DNA from 3 places in the Arthrobacter sp. NicSoilC5 genome. Region 1 is predicted to be linked to each of the others. Evidence: riboswitches for the same ligand, from Rfam matches in the RefSeq annotation. Region 1 holds a riboswitch; each other region holds the start of a gene.
The links. A riboswitch is a leader RNA that binds a small molecule or an ion and turns the genes downstream of it on or off. The one in region 1 is predicted to bind S-adenosylmethionine.
Positions count from the first base shown of each region.

Region 2: linked by a shared signal. The riboswitch ahead of LDO22_RS16720 (cobalamin-independent methionine synthase II family protein) and the one ahead of LDO22_RS12275 (DUF1737 domain-containing protein) in region 1 are both predicted to bind S-adenosylmethionine.
Region 3: linked by a shared signal. The riboswitch ahead of LDO22_RS20740 (homoserine O-acetyltransferase) and the one ahead of LDO22_RS12275 (DUF1737 domain-containing protein) in region 1 are both predicted to bind S-adenosylmethionine.

Region 1 is NZ_AP024660.1:2,607,518-2,610,698, forward strand. Features, by position in the region: gene LDO22_RS12270 (OpgC domain-containing protein) at 1-1,529, opposite strand, end outside; SAM riboswitch class IV at 1,698-1,813, shown strand; gene LDO22_RS12275 (DUF1737 domain-containing protein) at 1,827-2,102, shown strand; gene LDO22_RS12280 (rhodanese-like domain-containing protein) at 2,099-2,509, shown strand; gene LDO22_RS12285 (O-succinylhomoserine sulfhydrylase) at 2,510-3,181, shown strand, end outside.
Region 2 is NZ_AP024660.1:3,553,749-3,556,929, reverse strand. Features, by position in the region: gene LDO22_RS16725 (M14 family zinc carboxypeptidase) at 54-1,070, opposite strand; SAM riboswitch class I at 1,168-1,272, shown strand; gene LDO22_RS16720 (cobalamin-independent methionine synthase II family protein) at 1,286-2,494, shown strand; gene LDO22_RS16715 (uracil-DNA glycosylase) at 2,706-3,181, shown strand, end outside.
Region 3 is NZ_AP024660.1:4,479,318-4,482,498, forward strand. Features, by position in the region: gene LDO22_RS20730 (VOC family protein) at 1-102, opposite strand, end outside; SAM riboswitch class IV at 264-378, shown strand; gene LDO22_RS20735 (bifunctional o-acetylhomoserine/o-acetylserine sulfhydrylase) at 423-1,745, shown strand; SAM riboswitch class IV at 1,849-1,964, shown strand; gene LDO22_RS20740 (homoserine O-acetyltransferase) at 1,977-3,092, shown strand.

The sequences.
Region 1 (3,181 bases):
GCCCGGCGGGACGTCAGGTCCACCACCCGGCCGAAGTCCTCCTTGGCCTTGGGCCCGTACACCATGCCCACCACCAGGCCGGAGAACAGGACGAACAGCTCCGCGCCTGACACGAAGCCCACCGCCTCCTGGGTGAGCAGCTGGAACAGTGAGGCCATGCCCAAGTGGTTGACCACCACAAAGACAATGGCCAGTCCGCGCAGCAGGTCCACCCGCGAATCCCTGGTGGAAGGGTCCTGGTAGCTCCAGGACGTGGCGGTGTTGATCCGGCGGGGAACCTGCCACAGGGCCACCAGGAGGATGACCATGGCGGCACCAACGGTCCAGGGGGCGGCGCCGGAAAGCGTGTTGGCCCGCACGTAGGTGCCCGTGGACGCCACATCCGTGACAGGGCCGGTGACCATCGGCGATGCCTTCAGCCTGTCCAGGGCGGCCTTGGCAATATCCGGGCTTCCCGTGAGCAGCCAGCTTATACTTGCCACGCCGGTATCCCGCGTGCTGGTCCGCTCGTCCCACACCACGGCGGCCGTCCCGGCGAAAGCGGGTGACGTGGCAGTGGCCACCACCTGGTCCCACCAGCCCGTCTTGATGTCCGCCTCGGGCGCCCCACCGGACGCAGGGCTGTAGAAGGCCGAAGTCTGGAGGAGGAAAGGCTTTTTGCGTCCCTCGGCGTAGGTGCCGTAGAAGTTTTCGCCGCCGGAGGCCGTCAGCATCTCCTGGAGTTCGCCCGGACGCGGCGTCGTGTTGACGGCGGCCCCGCCGGCAGTGTCGTCGTGATAGGCGGTCAGGCCCACCCAGTCCACGGCGTCATCGCCCGGGTAGTAGGGGGCATAGGCGCTGTCGCTTCCGTTCCAGGTCCCGTCCCCGTTCGTATCCAGGAGGGAAAACCCGTCGCTTCCCGGCTGCGGGGCATTCCGGTTCCGTTCAAAGGGGTAGTCCTTGCCCAGGTAAGGCGCCCACACCATGGCGGCCCGGCCGCCGTCGTCCTTCTTGAAGGCTGCCGCCACGGCCTGGAAGGCCTGCCGGTACGTGGCCGGCTGCTGGCCCCAGGCCACCCAGCTGGCATTCATATCGGGGGCGAACCGGACCAGCAGTTGGCCCTTGAACCCCGATGTCAGGTCGCGGACCTGGGCTGCGAACGCTTCCGCCTCCGCGGGGCCGAGCTGGTCCAGGGGCACCGACGGCTTCACCGTGAGCAGGGCGTGGGCGCCTTTGGCTGCAGTCTGCTGCAGGAAGCCGTCGATGTCATTCCGCTCCGATTCGCGGTACGGAATGGTGATGTCGTGGCCGAAGACGGCGGGGCCGGCGCCCAGCCTGTCGCTGAAGCCCGCGGCCGTATCCTCGCCCCACTCGAGGACCGCCCCCAGCCACGGCTTGCCCTTGTCCGGTGCAGCAGGCGCCGCGTGCGCCGGGCCCGCCGGGACCACCAGGGCCAGGAGGGCGATGAACGCCGCGGCGAAAAAGGCTGCGATGGATCGCGGACGGTTTCGCCGGATGGCGGCGTGGTGGTGCGATACGTGTGCCCGCATGCTGACAAGGACCCCCCGGTACTCATTGCTCTGGATACGGGGCGGCGCCCCCGGTAAGAACTTTATCGGCCCATGGGCATAACCCGTGCCGTGACGCGGACGGCTCAATTACGGAACATGACGACGGCGGCGATGCGGCCGGGCGCGGCAGGTGTTACGTTTTTGGGGAGTAATGAGTACCGGCGCCAAGCCCTGACTTGCCGGTCGGCAACCCTCCCTTTCGCGGCGGGGTGCCTCAGGTGAATACTCGGCATATCGACCGATTCGAGCTGCAAGCGTGAGAGAAGGAGATCCGTCGTGTCCGACGCACCCGCCCCTGACGAAAGACTGTCCTACCGCCTGATTACGGGCGCGGACAACCGTGAATTCTGTGAGCGGATCTCCGCTGCACTCGCCGATGGCTACGTCCTGCACGGCAGCCCGGCGGCGACCTTCAACGGCACCACCGTCATCGTGGCGCAGGCAATCGTCCTTCCGGCCGCGATCGCTTCAGCCGACGCCGCCGTGGCCACCGCCGTGGACCAGCTCGATGCCGAATTTGAGGGCGAGTTCGACGGCGAGGGCCACGCATGAGCTACGCGGGAGACCTGACGCCGCAGGAAGCCTGGGCCAAGCTGGAGCAGGGCGCCATCCTGGTGGATGTCCGCACCGAGGGCGAATGGGCCCACATCGGCATCCCGGACACCAAGGCGACGGACAACGATCCCCTGTTCATCCAGTGGACCTTCCCCGGCGGCATCCCCAACCCGGACTTCGTCAAGGACCTCCAGGAGCAGGCGCCGGAGGATCCCCACGCGGAACTGCTGTTCCTGTGCCGGTCCGGCCAACGGTCCATCGCGGCCGCGACTGCCGCCACCCAGGCCGGCTTCACCGCGTACAGCGTGCTGGAGGGCTTCGAAGGCGAGCCCGACCGCTATGGCGAGCGGACCGTCAATGGCTGGAAGAACCGCGGCCTCCCCACCAACCTCGGAAAGAACTAAGTGACCTTCAACCCAGACGCCCCCGGCTGGAACCCCGACACCCAGGCAGTCCGCGGAGGCCTGGACCGCTCCAACTTCCAGGAAACATCCGAGGCCATCTTCCTGAACTCAGGGTTCGTCTACGAATCCGCCGCGGCAGCCGAACGCGCCTTCACCGGCGAGGACGAGCGCTTTGTCTACTCCCGCTACGGCAACCCGTCCGTGGCCACCTTCCAGGAACGGCTCAGGCTGCTCGAAGGCACCGAAGCATGCTTCGCGACGGCGTCGGGCATGTCCGCCGTGTTCACCGCGCTGGGCGCCCTGCTGGCTGCGGGCGACCGGGTGGTGGCCGCCCGGTCACTGTTCGGTTCGTGCTTTGTGATCCTGAACGAGATCCTGCCCCGTTGGGGTGTGGAGACGGTCTTCGTGGACGGCCCGGACCTGGACCAGTGGCGCGAAGCCCTGTCCAAGCCCACCACCGCCGTCTTCTTCGAGTCCCCGTCGAACCCCATGCAGGAGATCGTGGACATCGCCGCCGTCAGCGAACTGGCGCACGCGGCCGGGGCCACCGTAGTGGCGGACAACGTCTTTGCCACTCCCCTGCTGCAGCGCTGCGGGGACCTCGGCGCCGACGTGATCGTCTACTCCGGCACCAAGCACATCGACGGGCAGGGCCGGGTGATGGGCGGAGCC
Region 2 (3,181 bases), 950 kb from region 1:
GTTGTGGCCCGCCGCGGTCCTTTCTGCCAAAAGGCCGCGGCGGCCGGTGCCGCCTATTCGTCCTCCGCCTCCCCGGCGGGCCGGGACGTCTGTTCGGCGAGCGTGTTCCAGAAGGAGGTGTCGGCGTCGGCAATGGACCCGTCCGCGATGGCCGCGGCCGTGGAGGTCAGCGTGGTGACGGTCTGCTTGATCAGGTAGCCGTTGCTGCGCTGTCCGAGTGCATAGCCGTCCAAATAGTGGTCCGACATGCCGCGCATCTCGAAGAGCAGGGTGGCGATGCCGTACTCCACGGAGATGCCGTTGCGGCTGATGGTTTCGGCACTGCCGCCCTGGTACTTGCCCAGGTGTCCCCAGCCGGTGGAGTCGACGTTGTTGAAGACCACCGCGCCGAGCTGCTTGGATTTTTCGACGACGGCGGGGTCGGCGTTGGGGGTGGTGGGGTACAGGATGGAGCCGGATACCAGCTTGCCGTCACGCTCCGCCCGGGTGCCCTGGTGGTGCAGGTCGATCATGTAGTCGATCCGGTATTTGCGCATGACGTTGTTGTGCAGCGCCTGGGTCTCCGGCTGGACCTTGGCCACGTGGTCGCGGTTCAGGTCCACACCCTCGGCGTTGTAGCGGGTGAGGTGCCGGTCCCCCTTGGCGAGGTAATTGTCCAGGGAGAAGTTCACGTCACCCATGGCGCCGTCCGCATTGAGCATGGGCACCACCAGGATGTTCACGCCTTTGAGGATGTCCGCGGATTTGCCGGTCCCCAGGTGCTTAATGAACTCCATGGCGCCCTCGGTGGTGAGCTGCTCGTTGCCGTGCTGCTGGGTCAGGTACAGGATGGTGGGCTTGGCGGGGTCCGAAATGTACTTGACCACGTGGATGTCGCGCCCCTTGACCGTCTGCCCGATGACCTCCAGCTCCATTGCCGGCTGGCGGGCATCCTGGTCCTTCAGGAACGAGACCATCTGTTCGTACGTGGCGAGCTTGGACGTGGTGATCTGGCCGTTGCCGTCGTAGGTGGGGCCTTCGCCCACAGCGTGTGCCAGCGGGGCAGGTCCTGCTACGACGGCCAGCGCCAGGGCTCCGGAGACGGCGAGGAAAGCCGCCGGGCAGCCCGTCGCGACATAAAGCGGCTCAGACTTGCCCCGGGGCAGGCATCTGGATTTATGTGAGAGTGAACCATCCGGAGCGGCCGAGAGACCTGGCTCGATGACGCCGCAGCAACCACGGTCCAGCAGGATTCCTGCCGGCCGAAGGTGCTACTGCCAGGACCGATGGAAAGGAAGATTCCAGCATGTCCCTGAACACCGACCACATCCGCGTCACCCACGCGGGATCCTTGCCCCGCACCCCGGAACTCATCGCCGCCAATGCCGCCAAGGAAACCGACGGCATCACCCCTGAATTCCTGGAACTCCTGGAGGCCTCCGTGGTGGAGGTGGTCCAGCGCCAGAAGGACCTCGGCATCGACATTCCCAACGACGGCGAATACGGGCACACGATGTCCAGCTCCGTGGACTACGGCGCCTGGTGGAACTACTCCTTTGCACGGCTGGGCGGCCTGGAGCCAACCAACGTGGACCGCTGGGCCGATGCCCAGGTGCACCGCTCCTCGCCCGGCAACATTGTCCTGACCTCATTCCCTGACCGGCGCGACCGGCAGGCGTTCAACGAGGCCTACAACGACCCCTCCTCGGGCATCCTGTCCCACCGCAAGAGCGTGACCCAGCCCAAGATCGCCGGACCCCTGACCTACACGGGCCAGGACCTGGTGGCATCGGACATCAGGAACCTGAAGACCGGCCTCGCAGCGGCCGGGTTGTCGGACGGCTTCGTAGCGTCCCTCTCTCCCGGCTCCTGCGCCCGCGTGGCCAACGAGTACTACAAGTCGGATGAGGAACTTGTCTACGCCTGCGCCGATGCTATGCGGGAGGAATACAAGGCGATCATCGATGCCGGCCTGACCGTGCAGCTCGATGATCCGTCCCTGGCCGAGAGCTGGGACCAGATCAATCCCGAGCCCTCCCTGGAGGACTACCTGAAGTTCATCCAGCTGCGCGTCGAGGCCACCAACTGGGCCCTCCGCGACCTGCCCCAGGAACAGATCCGGCTGCACGTCTGCTGGGGTTCCTGGCACGGTCCGCACACCACCGACATCCCCTTCGCCGACATCATCGGATCGGTGCTGCAGGTGAACGCCGGCGCCTACTCCTTCGAGGCTGCCAACGTCCGCCACGAACACGAATGGCGGGTATGGGAGGACACCAAGCTCCCCGAGGGCAAGGTGATCATCCCGGGCATCGTCTCGCACGCCACCAACGTGGTGGAACACCCGGACTTGGTGGCAGACCGCATTGTCCGCTTTGCCGACGTCGTGGGCCGTGAGAATGTCATCGCCTCCACCGACTGCGGCCTGGGCGGGCGGGTCCACCCGCAGATCGCCTTCGCCAAGCTGGAGGCCCTCGGCGAGGGCGCCCGCCGGGCCACCAGCCGCCTCTGGTAGCTGCGGGAGGCGAAGCGGGAACCCGCCGGTTCCGTGCCCTGGCTGAGTCAGGTGCACGGGACCGGCGTTTCGTTTCCCGGGGCTTGCTAAACTGGGTAAGGCCGACCAGGAATCGGCCCACCCCAATCAACCGCCGCTGATGTGTCGCGCCCCCGCGTGCCCGTTTCCGTGGCGGCAGCAACGCCAATCCCCGCAGGAGAACCAGCACTTCATGACAGCCCTGGCACCCGAAACATTCCACGAACAGCTCATGAGCCGCCGCTACGACCCCAGCGTTGCTGCCGTTAACGAGCTCTGCGATTCCCTGCAGGAGACCAAGCCCGGAACCGTGGTCCCCTATGTGGATCCCATGCACGACGTGGAGGAATGCCGCATCATCAGCCTGTTCTCCAACATTGGCGAGGCGGACCCGTCCGGGTTCATCACGGCCGGGGACCAGGACGCCGCGACCCGCATGCTGGGACTGCAGTGGAAGCTGGGCCTGCGCCCCGAGTTCGTGATGCCGTGGAACGTCCACCCCTGGCACGTTCCCGGTGAGCCCAACGGCAAGTTCACTCCCGACCAGATCCAGGCAGGCCTGAAGCCGCTGCTGAAGTTCCTGGCCCTGGTGCCCCGTGCCTCCGTCATCGTGGCGCACGGAACCGAAGCCAACCGGTTGGCCAACGCACTCCTGAAGACCGAAGTTCC
Region 3 (3,181 bases), 1.9 Mb from region 1:
GCCACCCTTCACTGCCTCAACGCCGAGGGCAGTTGCAATACGTTCGGTAGTGGCCGCGAGGCCATCGTGTTCACAGGCGTAAGAGACGTGATCCATGCGCATGCGAACATCTTGGCACTTTGTGATCAGGCTCTCAGCTAAGGGCACCCTTACTAGTATTTGTGGCGCCCGGCGCCCCCGTTATTCGGCCGAGACAGTGGCCGGAAGACCATGTTCGTCACAATGCTGTCCACGGCAACCGTCCGGTTCCTAGACTGGGCCCAGGTCATGAGTGCCAGCGCCAAGCCCCGGCTCGCTGGCCGGCAACCCTCCATCCGCGGTGGGGTGCCCCGGGTGAAGACCTGGCTCCCCGGCAACAGCCGGGAGCAAGCGCGGCCCGTACTGCCGGTGAGCATGCCGGGCCCATGTCAAAGGAGATTTGGATGTCCAACGGATGGTCCTTCGAAACCCGCCAGATCCACGCAGGCCAGGCGGCGGACAGCGCCACGGGGGCCCGCGCCCTGCCTATCTACCAGACCACGTCATTCGTGTTTCCCAGCGCTGAAAGCGCCGCCAACCGTTTTGCCCTGGCTGAACTTGCGCCCATCTATACCCGCATCGGCAATCCCACCCAGGATGCCGTCGAGCAACGGATTGCCAGCCTCGAAGGAGGCCTGGCCGCGCTGCTGCTGAGCTCCGGGCAGGCCGCCGAAACCTTCGCTGTCCTGAACATCGCCGAGGCAGGCGACCACATCGTGGCCAGCCCCAGCCTTTACGGCGGAACCTACAACCTGTTTGCGCACACGCTGAAGAAGTTCGGCATCTCGGTGACCTTCGTGGCCGATCCGGACAACCTGGACCAGTGGCGCGATGCCGTGCAGCCCAACACCAAGCTCTTCTTCGGTGAAGTGGTGTCCAACCCGCGCCAGGACGTCCTGGATATTGAAGGCATCTCCGAGGTGGCCCACCAGGCCGGGGTTCCGCTCATTGTGGACAACACCTTGTCCACGCCGTACCTGATCCGCCCGCTGGAGTGGGGTGCGGATATTGTCCTGCACTCGGCCACCAAGTACCTGGGCGGCCACGGCTCGGCCATCGCCGGTGTCATCGTCGATTCCGGCAAGTTCGATTTCGGCAAGGATCCGGAGCGGTTCCCCGGCTTCAACACCCCGGACCCCACGTACAACGGCCTGGTCTACGCCCGCGATCTCGGTGAAGGCGGCGCACTCGGCGCCAACCTCTCCTACATCCTCAAGGCCCGTGTGCAGTTGCTGCGCGACCTCGGCTCAGCCGTCTCGCCCTTCAACGCGTTCCTGATTTCCCAGGGCCTGGAGACGTTGAGCCTGCGGGTGGAGCGCCACGTTGCGAACGCCACGGAAGTGGCGCGCTGGCTGGAGGCAAGGGACGACGTCGAATCCGTCGCCTACGCGGGGCTGCCCTCCAGCCCCTGGTACGAGCGTGGCCGCAAGTACGGACCCAAGGGGACGGGCGCCGTCGTGGCCTTCAACCTGGCCGGCGGGGCAGAGGCGGGCAAGCGCTTCGTCGACGCCCTGGAGCTGCATTCCCACGTGGCCAACATCGGCGACGTCCGCTCCCTGGTCATCCACCCCGCGTCCACCACGCACAGCCAGCTCTCGCCGGAGCAGCAGGTTGTGGCCGGCGTGCACCCGGGCCTGGTCCGGCTTTCCGTTGGCCTGGAGCACATCGACGACATCCTGGCCGACCTGGAGGCAGGCTTCCGGGCAGCCAAGGGCGCCGACGCGTAGCCCCAAACGCGAGCGTCGCAGCATGTGCCGGCCGGCGAACCGGGAAGTCACAACCAGTCATACTCTTGGCCTGGAGTGGGGGGTGTTTCGTACACTCGAACCAGGTCATGAGTGCCAGTGACAGCCCCGGCTTGCTGGCCGGCAACCCTCCATCCGCGGTGGGGTGCCCCGGGTGAGGACCTGGCCTGCCGGTCAGACGACGGCAGGCAAGCGCGTAGAAGAGGTCTTGCCATGACGGTTACCGTCGCCCGAACCACCATCCCCCAACACGGAATCGTCCGTTACGCCTCCATCGGGGGACTGGAACTCGAAGCCGGGGGATACCTCCCGGACGTCACCCTGGCCTACGAAACCTGGGGGACGCTCAACGCGGACGCCAGCAACGCCATCCTGATCGAGCATGCGCTGACCGGCAGCACCCACGTGACCCGCGGCGACACCGACGAAGAAGGCTGGTGGGAACAGCTGGCCGGCCCCGGCGCTCCCGTGGACACGGACCGCTTCTTCGTGGTGTCCATCAATATCGTTGGCGGCTGCTACGGATCTACGGGCCCGTCATCGCCCGCGCCGGACGGAAAGCCCTGGGGCTCCAGGTTTCCCCTCGTCACGCTGCGCGACAGCACCGTTGCCGAGGCAAGGCTCGCGGACCAGCTGGGCATCAAGAGCTGGTTCGCCGTCCTCGGCGGATCCATGGGCGGCGCCCGCGCCCTGGAATGGGCGGTGACGTACCCGGAAAGGGTGCAGCGCTGCGCGGTGATCTCCGTGGGAGCCGCCAGTACTGCCGAACAGATTGCCTTCGCGCAGGCCCAAACGCTGGCCATCCGGCAGGACCCCAATTTCAACGGCGGGGACTACTACGGCGGTCCGTGCCCGGAAGACGGGCTGGCGCTCGCCCGGCGCATCGCCCACATCACCTACCGGTCGGCTGCCGAACTGGAAGGCCGCTTCGGCCGGGCACCCCAGGCGCCCGAGTCGCCCCTGCAGGGGGAAGTTCTTGCCTCCCGCGGCCGCTACCAGGTGGAAAGCTACCTGGACCACCAGGGCAACAAGCTGGTGAAGCGCTTCGATGCCAACAGCTATATCGCCCTGACCGAGGCACTGATGAGCCACGATGTGTGCCGGGGACGGGGAACCTTGACCGAAACCCTCGCCGCCTCCACGGCACGGTTCTTCGTGGCCGCCGTCGACTCGGACCGGCTCTATTTTCCGTCGCAGTCCCACGAACTGGCCCAGGCGCTGCCCGGGGACGTGGACGTCCATGTCATCCAGGCACCGATCGGGCACGACGGGTTCCTCACCGAGATCGGGCAGTTGGGCGGCCGGCTGCGGAACAGCTTCCTGGTCTAGGCGCCGCCTGGCGCACAGCCCTTAATGTGCATTCCTGCAGATGCGTTCTGCACTAATCGGCGTTGAGGTTGCGCCGCAGGCAGACCATA